Regions from separate parts of the Pantoea sp. YU22 genome, predicted to be linked through region 1. Evidence: predicted binding sites of a transcription regulator. Region 1 holds the regulator's gene; each other region holds the start of a gene.
The links. Region 1 encodes PurR, which represses purine synthesis genes. Its sites were predicted from a motif close to CANGCAAACGTTTGCNTG; they were not measured.

Region 1 (5,780 bases):
TATCGCGCTGGGCGTGGACGACGTGGCGGCGACCTGCGACCGTATTCGCAACGCGGGCGGCAACGTAACGCGCGAAGCTGGCCCGGTTAAAGGCGGCTCTACTATTATCGCTTTCGTTGAAGATCCAGACGGCTATAAAATCGAGCTGATCGAAAACAAAGATGCCGGTAACGGCCTGGGCAACTAAGTTTGCCGCTTCAGTCTGTTGTTTGCGGCAGGCTGAAGCCTTCCCTTCTGCTGCACCCTCACCTTTTTTTTGCCATAATGCGCGCTGCCTAATTTCTGCTATGAGATGCTGATGTCTGAAACGAACTCCCTGAACGCGCTGAATCAACGTTTCCGAGGTTTCTATCCTGTGGTGATCGATGTCGAGACCGCAGGCTTTAACGCGCAGACCGATGCGCTGCTGGAGATCGCCGCCACCACGCTGAAAATGGATGAAGAGGGCTGGCTGCACCGCGACCAGACGCTGCATTTTCACGTCGAACCTTTCGAAGGCGCGCTGCTTCATCCGGAAGCGCTGGCCTTTACCGGCATCGATCCCAGCAATCCGCTGCGCGGCGCGGTCAGCGAATATGAGGCGCTGCACGCCATCTTCAAGATGGTGCGCAAAGGGATCAAGGATCATCACTGCAATCGCGCCATTATGGTGGCGCACAACGCGACCTTTGACTTGAATTTTATGATGGCTGCCGCCGGACGCGCAGGCCTGAAGCGCAACCCTTTCCATCCGTTCGCCACCTTTGATACCGCGGCGCTGAGTGGGCTGGTGCTGGGGCAGACGGTGCTGGCGAAAGCCTGTAAAGCGGCAGGCATGGATTTTGACAGCACGCAGGCGCACTCGGCGCTTTACGATACCGAACAGACGGCGACGCTGTTCTGCGAGCTGGTGAACCGCTGGAAACGGCTGGGAGGCTGGCCTTTGCCGCTGGCCGCGGCGGACGACGAGGGTGAACCTGCGTCGGAGGAATAGTCATAAAAAAGGCCGACTCGCGTCGGCCTTTTTGTTTATTCCGCTTCTTTATGCTTTTCTGCCGTCTCTTTGATCAGCGACTGCAGTTCGCCGCGCTGGAACATTTCTACGATAATGTCGCAGCCGCCAACAAGCTCGCCGTCAACCCACAGCTGCGGGAAGGTCGGCCAGTTGGCATATTTCGGCAGCTCGGCGCGAATATCAGGGTTCTGCAGAATATCCACGTAAGCAAAACGCTCACCGCAGGCAGAGAGCGCCTGCACCGCCTGCGCAGAGAAACCGCAGCTCGGCAGTTTCGGCGAGCCTTTCATATACAGCAGGACCGGGTTTTCTGCGATCTGGCGCTGAATTTTTTCTACAGTACTCATAATTGCCTTCCTTAATTCCCTACTTCGTGTTTGTTTATTGTAGCGACTTCGCCCCGTTACTGAAAACGACAATTTCTCGCTTACCAGGCGAAACCGCCATGTTTGTTAAGTTTTTAAGTAAAGCTCTGACTTTTTCTGACGATAATCAAAACTTAAGCTGTTCATAACTGGTAATAAGTTTGCTGCTATAAGCTTCTGAAATCGCTCATTTATGAGTCAGTTGCAACCCTGTAACAGTTTAATAGAAAAATGGCTTAACTTTTGAAAAAAACCTGGCTTAGAATGGCCCCGGCGCTGATCCTCGATCAGATTTTTCTAACCTCGTTACGGCCTGTCGTCGTAACCGCTAACCCTGTAACCGGACTATGCGATTACTGATTACGCTTTTCATATTAGCTTTCGCGCAGCTGTTTCTGAACATCGCTTCAGCTTCGCCGCAAACGCCGGTTAACGCCAGCCTGCACAAGGCGGAGAAAAAAAGCGCGCGCGAAGATGAGCGACGCAAACGGCGGCCGGTTAAAAGCAGCTCGAAAAAATCGCGCCCTTCTTCTGCTACGCAAAAAATTAAACTGAAAAAACAGAAGAAAATCGAAACGGCTTCACTTTCTCATTCCGCTGGCGAACAGAAAAAATCCCTTAAATCTTCCCGTAAACGTTATGGCCATCAGCGCGAGCTGGGTACGGCCAAAACCGCTAAGCTGCAGCTGCTGGACGCCGATGACGGCACCACCATCAAAATGAGCAAGTCTCATCGCCTGCGTTACCAGAAAGCGCGCGAAACCGCGATGACCAAGCTGATGGGACAGCTGGGCAAACCCTATCAGTGGGGCGGCACCTCTCCGCATACCGGTTTCGACTGCAGCGGCCTGGTCTGGTACGCCTATAAGGATTTAGTGAAATTCAGAATTCCGCGCACCGCCAATGAAATGTACCACCTGCGCGACGCCGCGCCGGTGAAGCGCGAATCGCTGGAGAAAGGCGACCTGGTGTTTTTCCGTATTAACGGTCGCGGTACGGCCGATCACGTTGGCGTTTATCTCGGCAACGGCAAATTTATTCAGTCGCCGCGCACCGGAAAAGATATCCAGATCAGCGGTCTGTCGGAAGATTACTGGCAGCGTCACTACATCGGCGCGCGCCGAATGATGACGCCGAAAACCATACGCTAAGACAGAAAAGAAAAACCGGGGGCCTCCCCGGTTTTTTTATCGCTGCGTATCAGTGCATCACGGCGGTAAAGCTAAACGCTACGATCATCAGCAGCGCGGCACAGGTCGTCATCAGTGCCATTTTCAAATCAGTGCTCATCACTTTTCCTTATCCACACAATTAACAGGGTCTTAAGGGATTTTCCCATAGTTGCCGGTAAAAATCTCGTTTTATCCTGCAAGCCTTGTTAGAATCTCCGGCTTTGTTGCGCAACTGACGCAACACCGGTTCCGTTCGCACGCAACAGCCTCTGTTTTGTCCCGCCCAGTGAATATTTCACCGACAAAAACTGTAGCGAATTAACAGAAAAGTCTCTTAGCGGACGCAAACGTTTAACATTATGCTTATCAGCGAGTTATTGATGAGTTCTGGAGTCTCTTTTTAATGGCAACAATCAAAGATGTCGCGAAGCGCGCGGGTGTCTCCACCACCACCGTTTCTCACGTTATCAATAAAACGCGCTTCGTTGCGGAAGAGACGCGCAACGCCGTCTGGCAGGCGATTCAGGAGCTGCACTACTCGCCCAGCGCCGTGGCGCGAAGCCTGAAGGTAAATCACACCAAGACGCTGGGGTTGCTTGCCACTTCCAGCGAGGCGCCCTATTTTGCGGAAATTATCGAAGCGGTGGAGCACCACTGCTTTGAGCGCGGCTATACCCTGATTCTCGGCAACGCCCACAACGATCTGCAGAAGCAGCGCGCTTACCTGTCGATGATGGCGCAGAAGCGCGTCGATGGACTGCTGGTAATGTGTTCCGAGTACCCGGACGATCTGCTGAAGATGCTGGAAGAGAATCGCAATATCCCGATGGTCGTGATGGACTGGGGCGAATCGCGCGCAGACTTTACCGATACCGTGCTCGATAACGCCTTCCAGGGCGGCTATCTGGCGGGGCGCTACCTGATTGAACGCGGCCATCGCGACATCGGCGCCATACCGGGTCAGCTGGAGCGCAACACCGGCGGCGGCCGTCATGCAGGCTTTTTAAAAGCGCTTCAGGAAGCAGGCATCGCGGTGCGTTCCGAGTGGATTGTGCAGGGCGATTTTGAGCCAGAATCGGGCTATCAGGCGATGCAACAGATCCTGCAGCAGAAGCAGCGCCCAACGGCGATCTTCTGCGGCGGCGATATTATGGCGATGGGGGCGATCTGCGCCGCCGACGAGATGGGCCTGCGCGTGCCGCAGGATATTTCAGTGATCGGCTATGATAATGTGCGCAACGCGCGCTACTTCACGCCAGCCCTGACTACCGTCCATCAGCCTAAAGCCCAGCTGGGCGAGAAGGCGCTGGAGATGCTGCTGGATCGCATCACCAGCAAACGCGAAGAGTCGCAGACCATTGAAGTGCACCCGACGCTGATTGAACGTCGCTCGGTCGGTGACGGTCCCTTCCGCGACTACCGCCGTTAATCCTCGCTTAACCACTCCTGATTGAGCGTTTGCGCATCGCCGAGATAGCTGAGCAGCCAGCTCAGTGCCGGCGATGCGTGCGCTTCCGACCAGCTCACGCAGCAGGGGCTTTCCGGGAACGGCGCAGGCAGCGTCAGCTCCGCCAGATCCCCTCTGTCCAGCAACGGACGCGCCAGATGGCCCGGCATCATCGCCACGCATAATCCATCCAGTACGCACGCCAGCCCCGCCTGCCAGTCCGGCACCACCAGACGCCGTTGATTATCGAGCGTCCAGGTCATGCGGCGCGGCAGCGCACGCGAGGTATCTTCCAGCACCAGCGACGGCCAGGCGCGCAGCGCGTCGTCGTCGAGTCGCGGCTGTTGCGTAAGCGGATGCTGGCGCGCCACAACGCAGCGCCAGTTTAGCGCGCCCATATCGCGAAAAGAGAAGCGTCCACCGACCGGAATCGCCTGGGTCGCGCCGATCGCCACGTCTACGCGCCCGTCGGCCAGCGCATCCCAGACGCCGTTAAAAACTTCATAGCTGATGTGCAGCTCCATATCGGGGAAATGGCGATAGAAGTCCGTGACCAGCTGGCGGCTGCGCGACAGCTTCACGATGCGATCAACCGCTATGCTCAGCTGGCCGCGCCAGCCATTCGCCAGCTGCTGGCACTGCCTGCGGGTGGCGAGCATTTTTTTGATAACTTCGCGTCCTTCCCGTACGAAATGTTCTCCCGCGGCGGTCAGCGCCACGTCGCGGTGCTGCCGCTCGAAGAGCGGTACCGCCAGCCAGCTTTCCAGCTGACGCACCGTATAGCTGACGGCAGAAGGCACGCGATGCAGTTCCTTAGCGGCGGCGCTGAAGCTGCCGGTACGCGCGACGGCGTCCACCACCTCAAGCGCATATTCAGACCACATAATTATTCCCTTCAAAATATTTCACAGCATTCTGCAAATATTAACGTTTCACAGTGACGGGCGCACCCTTTTACACTTTGCCGCGTTCAACCTGCCTGACGAATATGAGAATGAGTAAAACCATGCTGTCATCAAAAGGATTTATGCCCTATCTCGCCCTGCTCAGCATGCTGGGTTTTCTGGCGACCGATATGTACCTTCCCGCTTTCGGCGCGATGCAGATTAGCTTCGCCACGTCGCCCGGCGTCATCAGCGCCAGTATGAGTCTCTTTCTGGCGGGCTTCGCCGTGGGTCAGCTTTTCTGGGGACCGCTTTCCGATCGCATCGGCCGCAAACCTGTCCTGCTGATGGGACTGGCACTTTTCGCGCTCGGCTGCGCCGGTATGCTGTGGGTAGAAAACGTGGCGCTTATGCTGGCGCTGCGCTTTTTGCAGGCGATCGGCGTGTGCGCGGCAGCGGTGAGCTGGCAGGCGCTGGTAGTAGATCGCTATCCCAGCGCCCGCGCCAACAAGGTATTCGCCACCATTATGCCGCTGGTTGCGCTTTCGCCTGCGCTTGCGCCGCTGCTCGGCGCCTGGCTAATCAGCCATTTTCACTGGCGTTCGATTTTTCTGGTGCTGACGCTGACCGCCATCGCGCTGATGCTGGTGACGCTACGCCTGCCCGCCAGCCGCCGCCCGACGGCGAAAGAGACCGCCGATCAGCCTGGCTTTTTCGCTCTGCTGCGCTCCGGGGTGTATAGCGGCAACGTCTTGATCTACGCCGCCTGCTCCGCCAGTTTTTTCGCCTGGCTCACCGGGTCGCCTTTTATCCTCGCCGACGCGGGCTTAACGCCGGCGGATATCGGTCTGAGCTATATTCCGCAAACTATCGCCTTTTTGCTGGGCGGATTCGGCTGCCGCGCGCTGCTTAACCGCT
Region 2 (5,780 bases), on a different contig from region 1:
ACTGGGGCGACATGCTGTTTATCGCCACCACGCTGACTGGATTATGGCCGGTGGCGCGTGACGCGTGGCGACGCGCGCGCAGCGGCTCGCCCTTTACTATCGAAATGCTGATGAGCGTTGCCGCCGCTGGCGCGCTGCTGATTGGTGCCCATGCCGAAGCGGCGATGGTGCTGCTGCTGTTTCTGCTGGGCGAAAGACTGGAAGCCTTTGCCGCCGCCCGCGCGCGCAGCGGCGTTACGCAGCTGATGGCGCTACGTCCGGAAAACGCCGTACGGTTAAACGGCGAGGTGCGGGAAACCGTGGCGCTGGCGGCGCTGCGGCCCGGAGACGTGATTGAGGTCGCGGCTGGCGGACGCCTGCCAGTCGATGGCCGTCTGCTGAGTAACGAAGCGAGCCTGGACGAAAGCGCGCTGACCGGCGAGTCGCTGCCGGTCACGCGTGAAAAGGGCGATGCGCTGCTGGCGGGCGCCACCAGCGTGGATCGCCTGATTCAGCTTGAGGTAACGTCGAAACCAGGCGAAAGCGCCATCGACCGCATTCTGACGCTGATAGAAGAGGCTGACAGCCATCGCGCGCCGGTGGAGCGCTTTATCGATCGCTTTAGCCGCATCTATACGCCGCTGATTATGCTGCTGGCCGCGCTGGTGATGGTGGTACCGCCGCTGCTCGGTTTCGGCGCCTGGCTGCCGTGGATCTATAAAGGGCTGACGCTGCTGCTGATCGGCTGCCCCTGCGCGCTGGTGATTGCCACGCCTGCCGCCATTACCTCCGGTCTTGCCGCCGCCGCGCGTCAGGGCGCGCTGATTAAAGGCGGCGCGGCGCTGGAGCGCCTCAGCCAGATACGCGCCATCGCCTTCGACAAAACCGGCACCCTGACGCAGGGCAAGCCGCAGGTCGCCGCCGTGCTCTGCTTCGCCACGCTGTCGCAGAATGAGCTGCTGGCGCTGGCGGCGTCGGTGGAACAGGGTTCAACCCATCCGCTGGCGGCGGCCATTGTCGCGGCCGCGAGGGAGCGGCAGCTGACGCTGCCCTCCGCCAGCCAGCAGGTGACGCTGGCGGGCAGCGGCATCGCCGCGCAGGTCGACGGCGCGCAGGTGGAACTGCTGTCCCCTGGCCGCGTTGACGTCCTGACCGCCGCGCAGCGCGCGCAGATTGTCGAGCAGGAAGAACAGGGACAAACGCTGGTGGCGATCCTGCGCGACGGCGAACCGCTGGGCGCGCTGGCGCTGCGCGATAATCTGCGCGCCGACGCGCAGGTCGCGGTAACGGCGTTAAAGAAAATGGGCATCGAAAGCATGATGCTTACCGGCGACAACCCGCGCGCCGCGGCAGCGATCGCTCGCGAACTCGACATCGATTTTCGCGCCGCTCTGCTGCCTGCCGATAAGGTCGATGCTGTTCGCGCGCTGGGCCAGCAGCAACCGCTGGCAATGGTGGGCGACGGCATCAACGATGCGCCCGCGATGAAAGCGGCCACCATCGGTATCGCCATGGGCAGCGGCAGCGATATCGCGCTGGAGACCGCCGACGCCGCGCTGACGCGCGATGCCTTGCCGCTGTTGCCGTCGCTGGTGGCGCTGGCGCGGCGCACGCGCGCCACGCTACGGCAGAATATCGCCATTGCGCTGGGGCTGAAGGCGTTGTTTCTGGTCACAACGCTGCTGGGCCTGACTGGCTTATGGCTGGCGGTGGTCGCCGACTCCGGCGCGACGGCGCTGGTGACCGCTAACGCGCTGCGCCTGCTGCGCACGCGTCGGGAATAACGCGCGACAGGACGATCAGGCGCCGAGACCCTTCTGGATCAGATAGTGGTAAGGCAGGGTTTCGGTTTGCTGCGCCAGCAGGCGGTGTTCCATAAAGCGGCAGAAGCCGGGAATATCGCGCGTAGTGGCCGGATCGTCGGCGATAATCAACAGCGTTTCCCCGTCCTGCATAGTGCGGACCGTTTTACGCACCATCATTACCGGCTCCGGACAGCGCAGGCCCAGGGCATCCAGCTGATGGTCGGCATGGGAGAAGTTGTCGCTCATAAATCACTCGGTTCTAAACAGGGGGCGCTCATTTTAACGCGCGCTCCCGCAGACGCAAGACGAGAACGATTGCGTTAAAATTAACCATTGCGTAAATAGCACAACGCGGTAAGATGCCGCGGTTTTTACATTCGGTACCGTCGCGCAGGCTCCGCTTTGCACGGCAATGGGTTCCCTCACCCCAATATGAAAAAGGTCCATTATGATCGCATTTTCTTCGCGTCAGCGTCAGCATGCGCTGGTCTGGCTATCCCTGTTTCACCTGCTGGTGATTATTTCCAGTAACTATCTGGTGCAGCTGCCGGTTTCCGTGTTTGGCTTCAACACCACCTGGGGCGCATTCAGCTTCCCGTTTATCTTTCTGGCGACTGACCTGACCGTGCGTATTTTCGGCGCCCCGCTGGCGCGCCGCATTATCCTGGCAGTGATGATCCCGGCGCTGTTTGTCTCCTATCTGGTCTCAAGTCTGTTTTATCAGGGCCAGTGGCAGGGCTTCGCCGCGCTGCATAACGTCAACCTGTTCGTTGCGCGCATCGCCTGCGCCAGTTTTATGGCCTATGCGCTGGGACAGATCCTTGACGTCCATGTCTTTAACCGCCTGCGCCAGCTGCCGCAGTGGTGGGTCGCGCCTGGCTGCGCGATGTTCCTCGGCAATATCAGCGATACGCTCGCCTTTTTCTTTATCGCCTTTTATAAAAGCACCGATCCCTTTATGGCCGCGCACTGGGTAGAGATCGCGCTGGTGGACTACAGCTTTAAAGTGCTGATCTGCCTTGTCTTCTTCCTGCCCGCTTACGGCGTGCTGCTCAATGCGATGCTGAAACGTCTGACAGAACGTTCGCAGCGCCCGCAGGTTAATTTCGGCTAAACGGACATAGAGCGTTTCGCTGCGACCCGCTAAGATCTGCTGACAATCGGGCGGTTGCTTTTGCCGCCTGATTCGAGTTGTATGAACGCCTTACTGGAATCAAATAAAGGGATTCAGATGCGAAACTTAGTGAAATATGCGGGTATTGGCTTACTGGTGCTGGGCCTGGCGGCCTGCGATCAGAAGAAAGATGACGCGGCTGGCAGCAATGGCACCAGCGCCAGCCAGTCGTCGCAGAACGTAACGCTGATGGACGGTAAGCTGAGCTTCTCGCTGCCGGCCGGCATGTCGGACAAGAGCGGCAAGCTGGGCAACCAGACCACCAATATGCACGTGTACGCCGATGAAACCGGCGCGCGCGCCATTATTGTGATCGCAGGCGACGCCACCAGCGAAGGGCTGGACGTGCTGGCGCAGCGTCTGGAACAGCAGCAGCGCAACCGCGACCCGCAGCTGCAGGTGGTTTCTGACAAAGCGATTACCCTGAAAGATCAGCCTGCGCAGCGTCTGGACAGCGTAGTGTCAGCCAATAATCAGACCTCCTGGTCCTCAGTGATCCTGGCGAAAGTCGACGGCAAATTGCTGACGCTGCAGATTACTCTGCCGGGCGACAACCAGCAGCAGGCGCAGAGCGACGCGGACAGCATTATCCAGAGCATCACGCTGAAATAAGGATGTTTTTAAGGATGGCTGAAAGCCTGAGATAAGAACTGACAGATAAAAACGGCGGGAATGTTCCCGCCGTTTTTTTAGCTGTTAACCGCGCGCGGCGCGCCAGTAGTCGATCAGCCGCAGATAATTGCCCTTCACCTTCTCAACCAGCGCCTCATCATCCAGCTCGCCCTGTAGCCACTGGCGCGACGGCTGGCCGAAGATAGTGCGGCCGACCGCAAACCCTTTCACCCAGGGTGCTTTCGCCGCAGCGGCAAAGCCCGCCTTCAGCTTCTCTTCCGGCGCGTCGAGTCCCAGCAGCAAAATGCCACGGCAATGAGGATCCTGCTGCTCGATCAGGCCGCTAATCGCCTGCCAGCTCTCCGCCGACAGCGGCGGCAGCTTCCACCAGTCGGGCTGGATGCCCATCTGATAAAAGTGGCTGAGGATCTCAAGATAGTAGGCCTCGTTACGATCGGGATTGCTCTCCGGCAGAATGACTTCCAGCAGCAGCTCGTGCCCGCTCTTGTTACAGCCGTTCCAGACGTCGAGCACCAGATCGTCCTGCTCTTTGCGCATTTCGGCGCTGTCGTGCGGATGGTAGAAGACCAGGCATTTCACGACATGCTCCGCCGGCCAGTCGATAAGCTGCGAGCCGATATTGCCATGCTCCAGGCGCAGCGGCCGCGAGCTGGGCATTTCGATCGGACGGCCAATCCACCAGCCTTTGCCGGTAATGGCGTTCAGCGCTTTCTGGCCGTAAGTGGTATCGGCAAGAATACCGCTCTTGTTCTCCAGTCCGGCCTCGCGCGCCGCCTCTTCAGCCGCCTTCAGCAGCAGCACTTTCAGCGCCGGGATTTTGCTCTCGTCGACGCCCGCTTCGCGCGCCATATCGGCCAGCTGTTTGCGATGGTCAAAGGCGAACACGTTCAGCTCCGGCCACTGCTGTTTGCGCGTGGTCACGCGATGCAGGTGATTTAAACGCGCGTCGAGATCGGGACGCTTCACCTCTTTATCGCGGCTGAGGAAATCATCCAGCTCCTCTTTGGTCGGCATCGCCGGGGCGCAGCCGTGACGCGACACCACCAGCGCGCCGCAGGCATTGGCGTAACGACACGCCTGTTCCCAGCCTTCGTCGTTGAGCCAGCCGCGCAGCAGACCGGACATAAAGGCGTCGCCCGCGCCCAGCACGTTTAATACATCAACCCGTACGCCGCTTTGTAGCTTCGTCTGTTCCCAGGAATCGGGAATATCGCCCTCAAATACCACGCAGCCCAGCGGACCGCGTTTACAAACCAGCGTCGCCTGAGTCGCCTGGCGCACATTCTTCAGCGCCGTAAGCGTATCGGTGCTGCCGCCAGCGATATGAAACTCCTCTTCCGTACCGACAATCAGGTCGAAATAGTGAATCACTTCCTGCAGCTGTCGCGTCACCTGTTCAGACTCGATGAAACGCGTTTCGCCGTCGCCGAGTGAGGTCAGGCCCCACAATACCGGACGATAATCGATATCCAGCGCGGTGCGCAGGCCGTTGCGCTTTGCGATATCCAGCGCTTTCAGCACCGCGGCGCGCGTCTGCGGATGAGAGAGATGGGTGCCGGTTACGGCAACTGCGCGCGACGAGGTGATAAAGTCCTCATCGATATCTTCCGGCACCAGTGCCATATCGGCGCAGTTATCGCGGTAGAAGATCAGCGGAAAGGTCTCTTCATCCTTGATGCCCAGAATAACCAGTCCGGTCAGACGCTGCTTATCGGTAATCAGCCCGTCGGTATTACATCCTACGCGGTTCAGCTCTTCGCGCAGAAAGCGGCCGTTATGCTCATCGCCGACGCGCGCCAGCATCGCCGATTTTAGCCCCTGAATCGCGGTGCCGTAGGCGACGTTGCCGGAGGAGCCGCCGAGATATTTAGCAAATGTGCTCATATCCTCCAGCCGCGCACCAATTTGCTGACCATAAAGGTCAACGGCGATGCGCCCAATACAAATCACATCAAGCCGCTTCTTTTCTGTACTCATACCTGTGGTTTCCTTCTGTGATAAGCAGACACGCGTGCAAGGGAGCAGGCATCCCGGCGTGCGTCTGGGTTTTGCCTTTGCCAGACTGACGATGGAGAAATTATGAGGAATAAAAATTCCAAATTCAATATGAAATGAAACATCCATCGCGATTTTGTGAACCAGGTAAAACTCTGCACCGCCTGCACATCACGCGCGCGATGTTTCATCCG
Region 3 (5,780 bases), on a different contig from region 1:
TCCTGATTGCCACCGCACAGAATGCCGCTGAGCAGGCCATGCATTTCCGCTGGCGTCATCCCCACGCCTTGTTGAGAGAGCGCCGAAGCCAGCGCGTTGTAATCGGGGGTTGCGTTCTGTAAAGACATAAGGATTCATCGTCGTTGGCAGAATAAGTTCGTGTTATGCTACCACTAGCTGCCTCAAGGTTTCCAGAAAAGGGGTTGTAACTTATTTCGCGGGTCTATATAGTTGCCCGCCTCCCAAAGCATTGAGCGTCAAGGGAGATGCGGGCGAAGTAATCAGTCAGGAAGGTGGCATGTCTGCACAACCAGTAGATATACAAATTTTTGGTCGTTCATTGAGAGTGAATTGTCCGCCTGAACAGCAAGATGCGCTGAATGCGGCTGCCGAAGATCTCAATCAACGGTTGCAAGATCTAAAAGTTCGCACTAGAGTCACAAATACCGAGCAACTGGTGTTCATCGCCGCGTTAAACATCTGCCATGAACTGGCGCAAGAGAAAGTGAAAACGCGCGATTATGCTGCTAATATGGAACAACGTATCCGTATCCTGCAGCAGACGATTGAACAGGCTCTTGTTGAGCAGGGTCGTATCACCGACCGCCAGGGTGCGAAGTTCGAATAATACTTTATGGTTGCTGTGTTACAGTAACGGTGAAGTCCATTTTCTCTGAGATGTTTGCAAGCGGGCCAGTCCCCTGAGCCGATATTTCATACCAACAGAGTGTGGCGCTCTGTAACCTGTGAGCATGCTCGGTTCGTCCGAGAAGCCTGATGGTTGCGACGGCACATTCACCTTGAACCAAGGGTTCAAGGGTTACAGCCTGCGGCGGCATCTCGGAGATCTCCTTACGTTTTGCATCTGTTTTTCCCCGTTGTGAATGATATAGTTGCTCAGTCAGCGACTTATCAACGGGGTTTCTGTGTCTCATCCCTCTCTGCTCGATCGACACCATATCCGCCAGCATGTGCGCCATCTGCGCCGCTCCCTGACGCCTGAACAGCAGGAACAGGCAGCCGATCGTCTGGCGGAACATGCCGTTAACTTTGCCCCCCTCGCTAACGCCAGCCATATCGCGCTCTTTTTGTCGATAGATGGTGAGCTTAATACCCGTCCGCTCATCGCTAAGCTCTGGCAGCAAAAAAAACAGGTTTACCTGCCGGTGCTGCACCCTTTCGCCTCTGGCCATCTGCTGTTCCTGCGTTACACGCCTGAAACGGTGCTGACGCCAAATAAACTGCGCATTCCCGAACCGCCGCTCGATATCCGTCAGATGATTACGCTGGATCGGCTGGATGTCATGATGGTGCCACTGGTCGCTTTTGACGACAGCGGGCAGCGTCTCGGCATGGGCGGCGGCTTTTACGATCGCACCCTGCAGAACTGGCGTCAGCATGGCTTTCTGCCGGTTGGCGTGGCGCATGACTGTCAGCAGGTAGAGCGGCTGCCAACGGAGGAGTGGGATGTCCCCTTGCCTGCGGTGCTGACGCCGTCGCGTCTGTGGCAGTGGGAATAGAAGTGGTTGTCTGACACCTTCTCAGTGACCGGCGTCGGGGTTTTACAGTGATGCGCCGTCTGGAGAAAGAAGCAGACGGCGCATTTTCTGTTGAAGCGGAATCAGTAGAGCAGACGGGCGCGAATGGTGCCCGGAATCGCCTTCATCAGCTGCAGCGCTTTGTCCGCCTGATCCTGCGGCGCATCGATATCAATCACGACATAACCCATCATCGGCGAGGTCTGCAGGAACTGCGCGGCGATATTGACGCCCTGCTCGGCAAAGATCTGGTTAATCGCCGTTAACACGCCCGGACGGTTTTCATGAATGTGCAGCAGGCGGCTGGCGCTGGCGCCATGCATCGGCAGCGACACTTCCGGGAAATTAACCGCAGAGAGCGTTGAACCGTTATCGGAATATTTGGCCAGCTTGCCAGCGACTTCGATACCGATATTTTCCTGCGCCTCCTGGGTGGAGCCGCCGATATGCGGCGTCAGGATCACGTTGTCGAACTCGCACAGCGGCGAATTGAACGGCTCGCTGTTGGTCGCAGGCTCAAGCGGGAAGACGTCGATCGCGGCGCCCGCAAGGTGTTTGCTCGACAAGGCGTCGCACAGCGCTGGAATATCAACCACGGTGCCGCGCGAGGCGTTGATCAGCAAGGCGCCCTTCTTCATCTGCGCCAGCTCCTGCGCGCCGATCATATCCTGAGTTGACGGGGTTTCTGGCACATGCAGGCTCACCACGTCGCTCATATTCAGCAGGTCGGCAAGGTGACGCACCTGGGTGGCGTTGCCCAGCGGCAGTTTGTTTTCAATGTCGTAAAAGAAGACGTGCATCCCCAGGCTTTCAGCCAGCACGCCAAGCTGCATACCGATATGGCCATAGCCGATGATGCCGAGCTTTTTGCCGCGCGCTTCGAAAGAGCCAACAGCGTTTTTATTCCAGATGCCGCGGTGCGCTTTGGCGTTCGCCTCAGGAATACCACGCAGCATCAGCAACATTTCGCCGATGACCAGCTCAGCGACCGAGCGGGTATTGGAGAACGGGGCGTTAAAGACCGGAATGCCGCGCGTCGCCGCCGCGTTGAGATCGACCTGATTGGTGCCGATACAGAAGCAGCCTACGGCGACCAGTTTTTCCGCCGCGGCGAAGATCTCTTCCGTCAGTTGGGTACGGGAGCGGATGCCGATGAAGTGCGCATCCCGAATGGAGGATTTCAGCGCTTCGTCATCCATCGCGCCTTTATGGAATTCGATATTGGTGTAACCCGCCGCGCGCAGATTCTCCAGCGCGCTCTGGTGGACGCCTTCCACCAGCAGGAACTTAATCTTGTCTTTTTCCAGTGATACCTTTGCCATTTCCCCGACCCTATTGTGATTTCAACAATGGCCGCCATAAGCGCGCCTTCTGTCAAAATATCAAAATTTACGCCTGCGGCAATACAACCGATTGCCATGCCGCCAGCACGGGGAAGCCTGAGCTCAGCACATTGCCACAGAAAATCGGGAGCTGAACCAGGAACAAAGAACGAACCTGCTGTCGATGACGGTTATGTGACATAAGTCACCGAATTTAAGCGATGAAAGAAAAGATGTTTTGCGCAAGGAAATAACCGGCGCGTTCTCCGCGCCGGACAGATCATTTTTCGATGGTTTTGACGCCGTCTGGCGTGCCGATCAGCGCGATATCGGCACCGCGCGTGGCGAAGAGCCCCACAGTAACCACGCCAGGCAGCGCGTTAATGGTTCTTTCCAGCGCAATCGGATCGAGGATACGCAGGTTATGCACATCGAGGATGATGTTGCCGTTGTCGGTGACCACATGCTGGCGATATTCAGGCAGGCCGCCGAGCTTAACCAGTTCACGGCCAACATAGGCGCGCGCCATCGGGATCACCTCTACCGGCAGCGGAAACCGTCCCAGCACGTCCACCTCTTTCGAGGCGTCGGCGATGCAGATGAACTTGTGCGCGACGGCCGCCACGATCTTCTCGCGCGTCAGGGCTGCGCCGCCGCCTTTGATCATCTGCATCTGCGGATTGATCTCATCCGCGCCGTCAACGTAGATCGACAGATCGTCGATCTCATTGAGATCGAAAACCGGAATACCGAGCGCTTTCAGCTTCAGGGTTGAGGCTTCCGAGCTGGAGACCGCGCCTTCAATCTGATGTTTCATCGTGGCCAGCGCGTCAATAAAGTGCGCCGCGGTGGAGCCGGTGCCGACGCCGACGACGGTGCCCGGCTGCACATATTTCAGTGCGGCCCAGCCTACGGCTTTTTTCAGTTCATCCTGGGTCATGGTATGTTTAAAACCTGTGCGACAACGAAGTGCGCGTAGTATAAATCAACGCCCGCCGAATGTGCGCGGCTGTTTAGGCTGGAATATTCGCTTTGGAAGCCAGCCCGCAAAAAAGGCGGTGCGCGGCGTGCAGAAAGATCCTTTCAGACGCGTCAGATGAATTTTTTGTGGCATAGTATCGTCCACCCTGAAGGAGAGAGAACAACAATGAAACGCCCCGATTATCGAACGCTTCAGGCGCTGGACGCAGTGATACGCGAACGCGGCTTTGAACGCGCCGCACAAAAATTATGCATTACGCAGTCGGCCGTATCGCAGCGTATTAAACAGCTGGAAAACCTGTTCGGCCAGCCGCTGCTGGTGCGCACCGTGCCGCCGCGCCCCACCGAGCAAGGCCAGAAACTGCTGGCGCTGCTGCATCAGGTTGAGCTACTGGAAGAGGAGTGGCTGAGCGATGAGAATGGCGGCACCACGCCGCTGCTGCTGTCGCTGGCGGTTAACGCCGACAGCCTGGCGACCTGGCTGCTGCCTGCGCTAAAAGATGTGCTGGCGGACTCGCCGGTACGCCTCAATTTACAGGTCGAAGATGAGACCCGCACGCAGGAGCGTCTGCGCCGTGGCGAAGTGGTAGGTGCGGTGAGTATTCAGCCGCAGCCGCTGCCGAGCTGCCTGGTGGATCAGCTTGGCGCGCTTGACTATCTCTTTGTCGCCTCGCCGGAGTTTGCCGCCCGTTATTTTCCTAACGGCGTCACGCGCTCGGCGCTGCTTAAGGCGCCTGCGGTCGCTTTCGACCATCTCGACGATATGCATCAGGCCTTTTTACAGCAGAACTTCGATCTGTCGCCCGGCAGCGTGCCCTGCCATATCGTTAACTCGTCAGAAGCCTTCGTGCAGCTGGCGCGGCAGGGTTCGACCTGCTGTATGATCCCGCATCTGCAGATTGAGCGCGAACTGGCGGGCGGCGAACTGCTGGACCTGACGCCGGGCCTCTGCCAGCGCCGCATGCTCTACTGGCACCGCTTTGCGCCGGAGAGCCGGCTGATGCGCCGCGTCACCGACGCGCTGATTTCACACGGCCATCGCGTGCTGCGTCAGGACGATCTGGCGGCCTGAAAAACCCGTAAAAAAGGGGCGCCAGGCGCCCCTTTTTCTTTACTGAGAACCGGCTGTATTCGGCTTGATGTCGAATACCACATCCACCTGATCGTCAAAGTGAATGCTCTGCTGCTCGTAGGTCTGCTGCGCAGAGGTATCCGCAGAAGGCGCAGCGGCCTTATACATGCGCGCCATCGGCATCGGCTGGTAATTAGCGACATGGTAGCGGATGCTGTAAACCGAGCCGAGCTTCGCGTTAAAGCCCTCCGCCAGCGCTGCAGCCTGCTGCGTAGCGTTATCAATCGCCGCCTTGCGCGCCTGCGCTTTATAGCTGTCGGGGTTGGTGACGCCCAGCTCCACTGAGCGGATCTCGTTCAGGCCGCTTTTCAGCGCGCCGTCCAGCAGCTCATTCAGCTTATCGAGCTGACGCAGCGTAACCTGCACCTGACGCACCGCACGGTAGCCTTTCAGCACCGACTTGCCCTCTTTGGTATAGTCATATTCCGGCTGAGTGCTGAGGTTAGCGGCATCGATATCTTTCTTCTCAATGCCGTTTTTTTGCAGAAAATCAAAATATTGCGCAACGCGATCGTCGGCCTGCTTTTTCGCGTCCGCCGCATCTTTAGAGGAGACGTTAACCACGATAGAGAGCGTAGCGATATCCGGGCGCGCATCGACGGTCGCCTGGCCGGAGGTCACCACATGCGGGCCGTTCGGCAGTTCGTCAGCTAGTGCGCTTAACGGCAGCGCTAAAGCGCCTGTCATGGCGACCAGCGCCAGTGCTTTCAGTTTCACGAAAGTCCTCCTTGAAATCTCTGTTTTGCTGCGGCATCAAAGGCCAGAGCATGAGCGGAATAGTTTGCACAGCTAAGAGCGTGTTATACC
Region 4 (5,780 bases), on a different contig from region 1:
ATCCGCAACGTGCGCGGACTCGGCTGGCGCGTGCCTGCATTATGAAACCTTTTACCTTTATGCGCTCCCTGCGTAATAAGTTGCTGAGTACGCTGCTGATTATTCATCTGCTGATGATTGGCGGCGTCACCTGGTACTTCTTCAGCTGCTACGGCGAGATGATTGGCACCATGAAGGATGACCAGCTGTCGAAAATCGCCGACGCCTGGGCGACCAATAAAGAGATCCCGGCGCTGATGCCGCTGATGCTGCACGCCGACAAGGTCAAAAGCGCCTATGTGGTGCAGCTGTGGGACAGCAACGGCAAACTGCGCGCCAGCTCCTGGCCGGAGCTGCATGCGCCGCTGCAGGCGGAAAAAGGGTGGCATGATATCGACGTCGGCGACTGCAACGAGTGCGCCTGGCGTATCTATACGCGCCCCGGCGAGCCGGGCAGTGAGATCAAGACCATCCAGGTTATGCATAACCTGAGCTATATGCGTTCCGTAATGGTGCAGCGCGCGCTGTCGGCCATTATCCCTATGATTTTAATGATGCCGCTCTCACTGCTGGTCATCTGGCTGGTGGTGCGCAAAATCACCCGCGATCTGCGCGTCGCGTCGCGTGAAATCGCGGCGCAGGAGACGCTGCATCCTCATCTCGTCTCGCCGGAGGGACTGCCGGACGAGATCCTGCCGCTGGTAGAGGCGTACAACTCGCTGCTCAATAAGCTGCGCGCCGCCTGGTCGTCGCAGCGCCAGTTTCTTGAGGACGCCGCGCACGAGCTGCGTACGCCGGTGACCGCGGTAACGCTGCAGCTGGAGAACCTGCGTCAGCATATTCAGCCCGGCGAAGCGAGCCGCCAGTTCGATCAGTTGGAGGCGGGCGTCACGCGCACGCGCCATCTGGTGACGCAGCTGCTTAATATCTCTCGCCAGGAGGATAAAACCGTCGTTGCCTCGATCGAGCATATTGAGCTGGAAGATCTGCTGAAAGAGAGCATTGAGCAGCTGATGGTGGTGGCCGATAAGCGCGGCATTGATATCGGTTTTAATGGCTCGACCCACTATCGTCTGCAGGCGAGCCGCTCCGAGCTGCGCAGCCTGTTCGATAACCTGATCGGCAACGCCATGCTGCACACGCCGGAAGGCAGTCTGGTAGACGTGCTGCTGCACCGCGTCGGCGATCGCACCGTGGTCGATATCGTCGATAACGGACCCGGCATGCCAGAAGCCTTTATCGATCGCGCCTTTGATCGCTTTACCCGTGCCCCCACGGTGAAGGCGCAGGGCAGCGGTTTAGGGTTATCAATAGTGCGCAGCGTGGCGCAGAAACACCATATCCAGGTAGCCCTCTCCAACTGTCTCAACCCACAAGGCGTTATCTGCGGTTTGCAGGTTCGCGTCACCCTACCCTGAATTTCACGTTCGAGCGCGATGCCGACAACGTAAACGGTTGCGGCGTTCCGTTCGCTGCCGCTTATTTTCGTGACACGCTTCACATTTTCACGTAAATGCAATGCAACACATTTTGACAAACGTGAGCAAAATCTATTTTCTATCGCCCTGTAACGGTCAGGCTACGCAGGCTAGAAACCGGCAGTAAAAAACGGTTACATCTTCGCCGCCCTACTCTGGGATTGATTTCACCTTGACTGCGTCCAGGCGTGGTCGAAAGCATGTGGTTAATGAGAATGACATTTAAAACCTTGATAGCAGGAGCCTTGCTGGCGACCTCTCTGGCTGGCAGCGCGCAAGCCGCCGAAAGCGATCCGCAATATCTTTCCGACTGGTGGCACCAGAGCGTTAACGTGGTAGGTAGCTATCACACCCGCTTCGGACCGCAGTTCAATAATGATGTCTATCTGGAATATGAAGCCTTTGCCAAAAAAGACTGGTTCGATTTTTACGGCTATCTCGACCTGACCAATTTCTTCGGCATGGGCAACAGTAACGCCAACGGTATTTTCGACCACGGCTCGCCGATGTTCATGGAAATTGAGCCGCGTTTCTCTATTGATAAGCTGACTGGCACCAGCCTGGCTTTCGGTCCGTTCAAAGAGTGGTATTTCGCTAACAACTATATCTACGATATGGGCCGTAACAGCGATAACCGCCAGAACACCTGGTATATGGGTCTCGGCACCGACATCGATACGCACAGCGACGTCGGCCTGTCGCTTAACGTTTACGCCAAATACCAGTGGGAAAACTACGGCGCGGCGAATGAGAACAGCTGGGATGGCTATCGCTTCAAGGTGAAATACATGGTGCCGATCACCACGCTGTGGGGCGGCAACCTGAGCTATATCGGCTTTACCAACTTTGACTGGGGTTCTGACCTGCGCGACAAGTCAGACGCTTCGCGTACCAGCAACTCCATCGCCTCCAGCCATATTCTGTCGCTGGGTTACGATCACTGGCATATCTCCGCCGTGGCGCGTTATTTCCATAACGGCGGACAGTGGGCGGACGGCCAGGAGCTGAATTTCGGTCGCGGACCCTTTGAAGTGAAATCGACCGGCTGGGGTTACTACCTGGTGGCGGGCTATAACTTCTGATAAAAACGGGCGACCTGAATGTCGCCCGTTGTGAAAATGTGCTATCGCGGGAGAGCTGGCCCGATCGCAAAGACGCAAAAAGCGGCATCCATGCCAGCTCGGCCCGCCCCTTCCCTGGGGCGGGACGCTTTGCTCTTCGGTCCAGCCCTCCCGCCTGCAGGCTTTGGTCGCTCTCTGACAGCAACGGCCGTGCAAACGCCCGCTTAATGCTGCGGCTTCACCACGTTAATACGCCACGGGATGCCGAATTTATCAATAAACATGGCGAATCCGTTCGACCAGAAGGTTTCCTGCCACGGCGTCGTCACTTTCCCGCCAGCCGACAGTTTCTCAAACCAGGCTTTACCCTGCTCCGCATCGGTAGTCGAAAGGCTTACCGCATAACCGGCGTGCTCCGATGCCGGGGGCTGATCGGTATTGCCATCGCTCAGCATCAACTCGCCCTGACCGATACGCAGATGAGCATGCATAATCTTCTCCGGCGGCAGCGGCGGCGCAGACTGGTCGCCCACCTGTTCGCCCTGATCCGGCATATCGCCGAACGTCATTTTATAGAGCAGCTCTCCCTCGGTGGCCTTCAGGTAAAAGTCGATAGCCTCTTCACAGCGGCCGTAGAGAAACAGATAAGGACTGACTTGCATCTTCACCTCCATTTGTCGGTTGGATTTTTTACAGCACCTTAATAGTGTAGACGACAGGGCTTACCTGCTGTTTTTACTGGCAATAACGGCGGAACAGCTGCGCCATATAGGCGCTCATCGGCGTCAGCGCGGTATCCTTTCGCTGGATCAAATAGAAGGTCGCTTTCGGCAGCGGATCGTCCAGCTCCAGCGCCACCAGCTGATGGCCCAGCACCGGATCGTTGATCACGTCCACCGATAAAATGCTGACGAAATCGCTCTGCGCCACCAGGCTGGTACAGGCCATAAACGTCTCGCAGGAGACCACAATTTTTGGCGCCATGCCGCGCTCGCTAAAGAGATCGTGCAGCAGGCGGTAGTAGCTGCCTTTCGGCGTCGGCATGGTCCAGTTGCACTGCTGTAGCGCCGCCAGCGAACGCGCCTTCTCCATAGGATGCCCTTTACGCACCACCACCCGATATTCGCGCTGCATCATTTTCTCAAAGCTCAACTCCTGATCGAGATGGCTTTGATCGTAGGTGTTGATGGTGAAATCAAGCTCGCCCTGGCGCAGCTCTGGGATCATCGACACCAGCTGTCCCTCCACGATACGCACTTTGACCAGCGGGTATTCGCGGTGAAACTGCGTGATCACCTGCGGCATGATGGTGCGCGCCACGCTGCCGCCGACGCCGATATTGACTCGTCCGCCCGCCAGTCCAAGCCGCTGCTGAATATCCTCCTGCGCCACACGTAATTCTTCTAAAACCAGGCTGGCATGGCGAAAAAAGTTATCACCCACGTCGGTCATCACCACGCCCTGCTGACGGCGAATAAAGAGCCGCGCGCCTAATACCTGCTCAAGTTCCTGAATCGATTTAGTCAGCGCAGGCTGGGAAAGCCCGGAAAGACGGCTTGCAGCGCGAATGCTTCCCTGGCGCGCGACCTCAACGAAGGCGCGCAGCTGATGCAGCTTAAGCTGTGACGGCATGATAACCACTGTTTATCAGGAGAAAGATATTTGCATCTTATGCGGCCAGAGAGGCTTGTGTAAATTCGGGACTGTGCATAAAAAACCAACAATAAGGATTTCCTATGACAACCCTCTCTGAACAGGTCCAGGCGCTGGCGCCGCAAATGCAAAACTGGCGGCGCGATCTTCATCAGTTCGCCGAATCCGGCTGGCTGGAATTCCGCACCGCGACGCGGGTGGCCGATGCGCTGCATAAGCTGGGTTATCAGCTGCAGCTCGGCCGCGAGGTAATCAATGCCGAGGCGCGTATGGGGCTGCCCGACGCCGACACCCTGAAGCAGCAGGAGGCGCGCGCGCTGCAGCAGGGCGCGCTGGCGCAGTGGATGCCCGCTTTTTCCGGCGGCTTTTGCGGCATCGTCGCCACGCTGGAGACCGGTCGCCCCGGCCCGGTAATGGGTTTCCGCGTCGATATGGACGCGCTGGATCTCAATGAGAGCCAGGCGGCCGACCATCTGCCGCAGCGCGAAGGCTTCGCCTCCTGCAACGCCGGCATGATGCACGCCTGCGGCCACGACGGCCATACCACTATCGGGCTCGGGCTCGCCAGCGTGCTGATGGCGATGAAGTCGCAGCTGAGCGGCACCATTAAGCTGATCTTTCAGCCTGCCGAAGAGGGCGTGCGCGGCGCGAAGGCGATGGTGGAAGCAGGCGTGGTGGACGATGTCGATCTCTTTACCGCCATCCATCTCGGCACCGGCGTGCCCGCTGGCGAGCTGGTGTGCGGCAGCGACAGCTTCCTCGCCACCACCAAGCTGGACGTGCATTTTACCGGCGTCGGCGCGCACGCGGGCGGCAAGCCTGAAGAGGGTCGCAACGCCTTACTGGCGGCGGCGCAGGCCACGCTGGGTCTGCATGGACTACCGCAGCACAGCGGTGGCGTAGCGCGCGTCAACGTCGGCGTACTGCAGGCGGGAACGGGCCGCAACGTGGTGGCCGATACGGCGCTGATGAAGGTGGAGACGCGCGGCGTCAGCAATGAGGTCAACGACGATATCTACCAGCAGGCGCTGCGTATTATCGCTGGCGCGGCGGCGATGTACGGCGTGGAGTATGAGGTCAAACTGATGGGCGCGGCGCGCAGCTGCACGCCGACGCAGCCCTGGGTCGATTTCCTTCATCAGCAGGCGGAGGCGCTGGGCATCTTCGACTCGGTGGTGGATAGCAAAGCGCAGGCCGCCGGATCGGAAGACGCCACCTGTATGATGGAGCGGGTGAAACAGCGCGGCGGTCAGGCGACCTACGCGATTTTCGGCTGCGAGCTGGCAGCAGGCCACCATAACGCGAAGTTCGATTTTGACGAAAGCGTAATGGGTAAAGCGGTGCAGATGCTGGCGACGCTGGCGCTCAATCAGTCGCAGTTTGGAGGCGGGCGATGAACGCTGATTTCCTCGGCGATTATATCGACGCTAACCAGGCGCGCTTTACCGCTCTCAGCGACGCCATCTGGGACACGCCGGAAACGCGCTTCGCCGAAACCCGCTCCAGCGCGCTGCTGGCCGATGCGCTGGAGCAGGAAGGCTTCACCGTGACGCGCGGCGTCGGCAACATTGAAACCGCCTTTATCGCCAGCGTGGGCGAAGGCAAACCG

Region 2: a site for PurR is predicted at 2,089-2,106, ahead of tusA (sulfurtransferase TusA). Genes of this name have one in related genera too.
Region 3: a site for PurR is predicted at 2,941-2,958, ahead of serA (phosphoglycerate dehydrogenase). Genes of this name have one in related genera too.
Region 4: a site for PurR is predicted at 1,424-1,441, ahead of EKL29_RS06295 (nucleoside-specific channel-forming protein Tsx). Genes of this name have one in related genera too.

The regions. Positions count from the first base shown of each region.
Region 1 is NZ_RYDU01000001.1:629,867-635,646, reverse strand. It holds gene gloA (lactoylglutathione lyase) at 1-187, shown strand, start outside; gene rnt (ribonuclease T) at 299-973, shown strand; gene EKL29_RS03065 (Grx4 family monothiol glutaredoxin) at 1,009-1,344, opposite strand; gene EKL29_RS03060 (C40 family peptidase) at 1,707-2,510, shown strand; gene EKL29_RS03055 (YnhF family membrane protein) at 2,560-2,649, opposite strand; gene purR (HTH-type transcriptional repressor PurR) at 2,935-3,960, shown strand; gene punR (DNA-binding transcriptional activator PunR) at 3,957-4,862, opposite strand; gene punC (purine nucleoside transporter PunC) at 4,985-5,780, shown strand, end outside.
Region 2 is NZ_RYDU01000007.1:106,235-112,014, forward strand. It holds gene EKL29_RS12270 (zinc/cadmium/mercury/lead-transporting ATPase) at 1-1,763, shown strand, start outside; gene tusA (sulfurtransferase TusA) at 1,779-2,030, opposite strand; gene EKL29_RS12280 (7-cyano-7-deazaguanine/7-aminomethyl-7-deazaguanine transporter) at 2,233-2,898, shown strand; gene EKL29_RS12285 (DcrB family lipoprotein) at 3,016-3,570, shown strand; gene iolC (bifunctional 5-dehydro-2-deoxygluconokinase/5-dehydro-2-deoxyphosphogluconate aldolase) at 3,655-5,568, opposite strand.
Region 3 is NZ_RYDU01000010.1:62,469-68,248, reverse strand. It holds gene EKL29_RS14780 (YecA family protein) at 1-128, opposite strand, end outside; gene zapA (cell division protein ZapA) at 299-628, shown strand; RNA gene ssrS (6S RNA) at 668-851, shown strand; gene EKL29_RS14765 (5-formyltetrahydrofolate cyclo-ligase) at 927-1,520, shown strand; gene serA (phosphoglycerate dehydrogenase) at 1,622-2,860, opposite strand; gene rpiA (ribose-5-phosphate isomerase RpiA) at 3,141-3,800, opposite strand; gene EKL29_RS14750 (LysR family transcriptional regulator ArgP) at 4,008-4,913, shown strand; gene EKL29_RS14745 (oxidative stress defense protein) at 4,953-5,690, opposite strand.
Region 4 is NZ_RYDU01000002.1:392,276-398,055, forward strand. It holds gene EKL29_RS06285 (response regulator) at 1-45, shown strand, start outside; gene EKL29_RS06290 (HAMP domain-containing sensor histidine kinase) at 42-1,397, shown strand; gene EKL29_RS06295 (nucleoside-specific channel-forming protein Tsx) at 1,673-2,539, shown strand; gene yjdN (VOC family metalloprotein YjdN) at 2,743-3,180, opposite strand; gene EKL29_RS06305 (LysR family transcriptional regulator) at 3,254-4,150, opposite strand; gene EKL29_RS06310 (amidohydrolase) at 4,255-5,568, shown strand; gene EKL29_RS06315 (M20 family metallopeptidase) at 5,565-5,780, shown strand, end outside.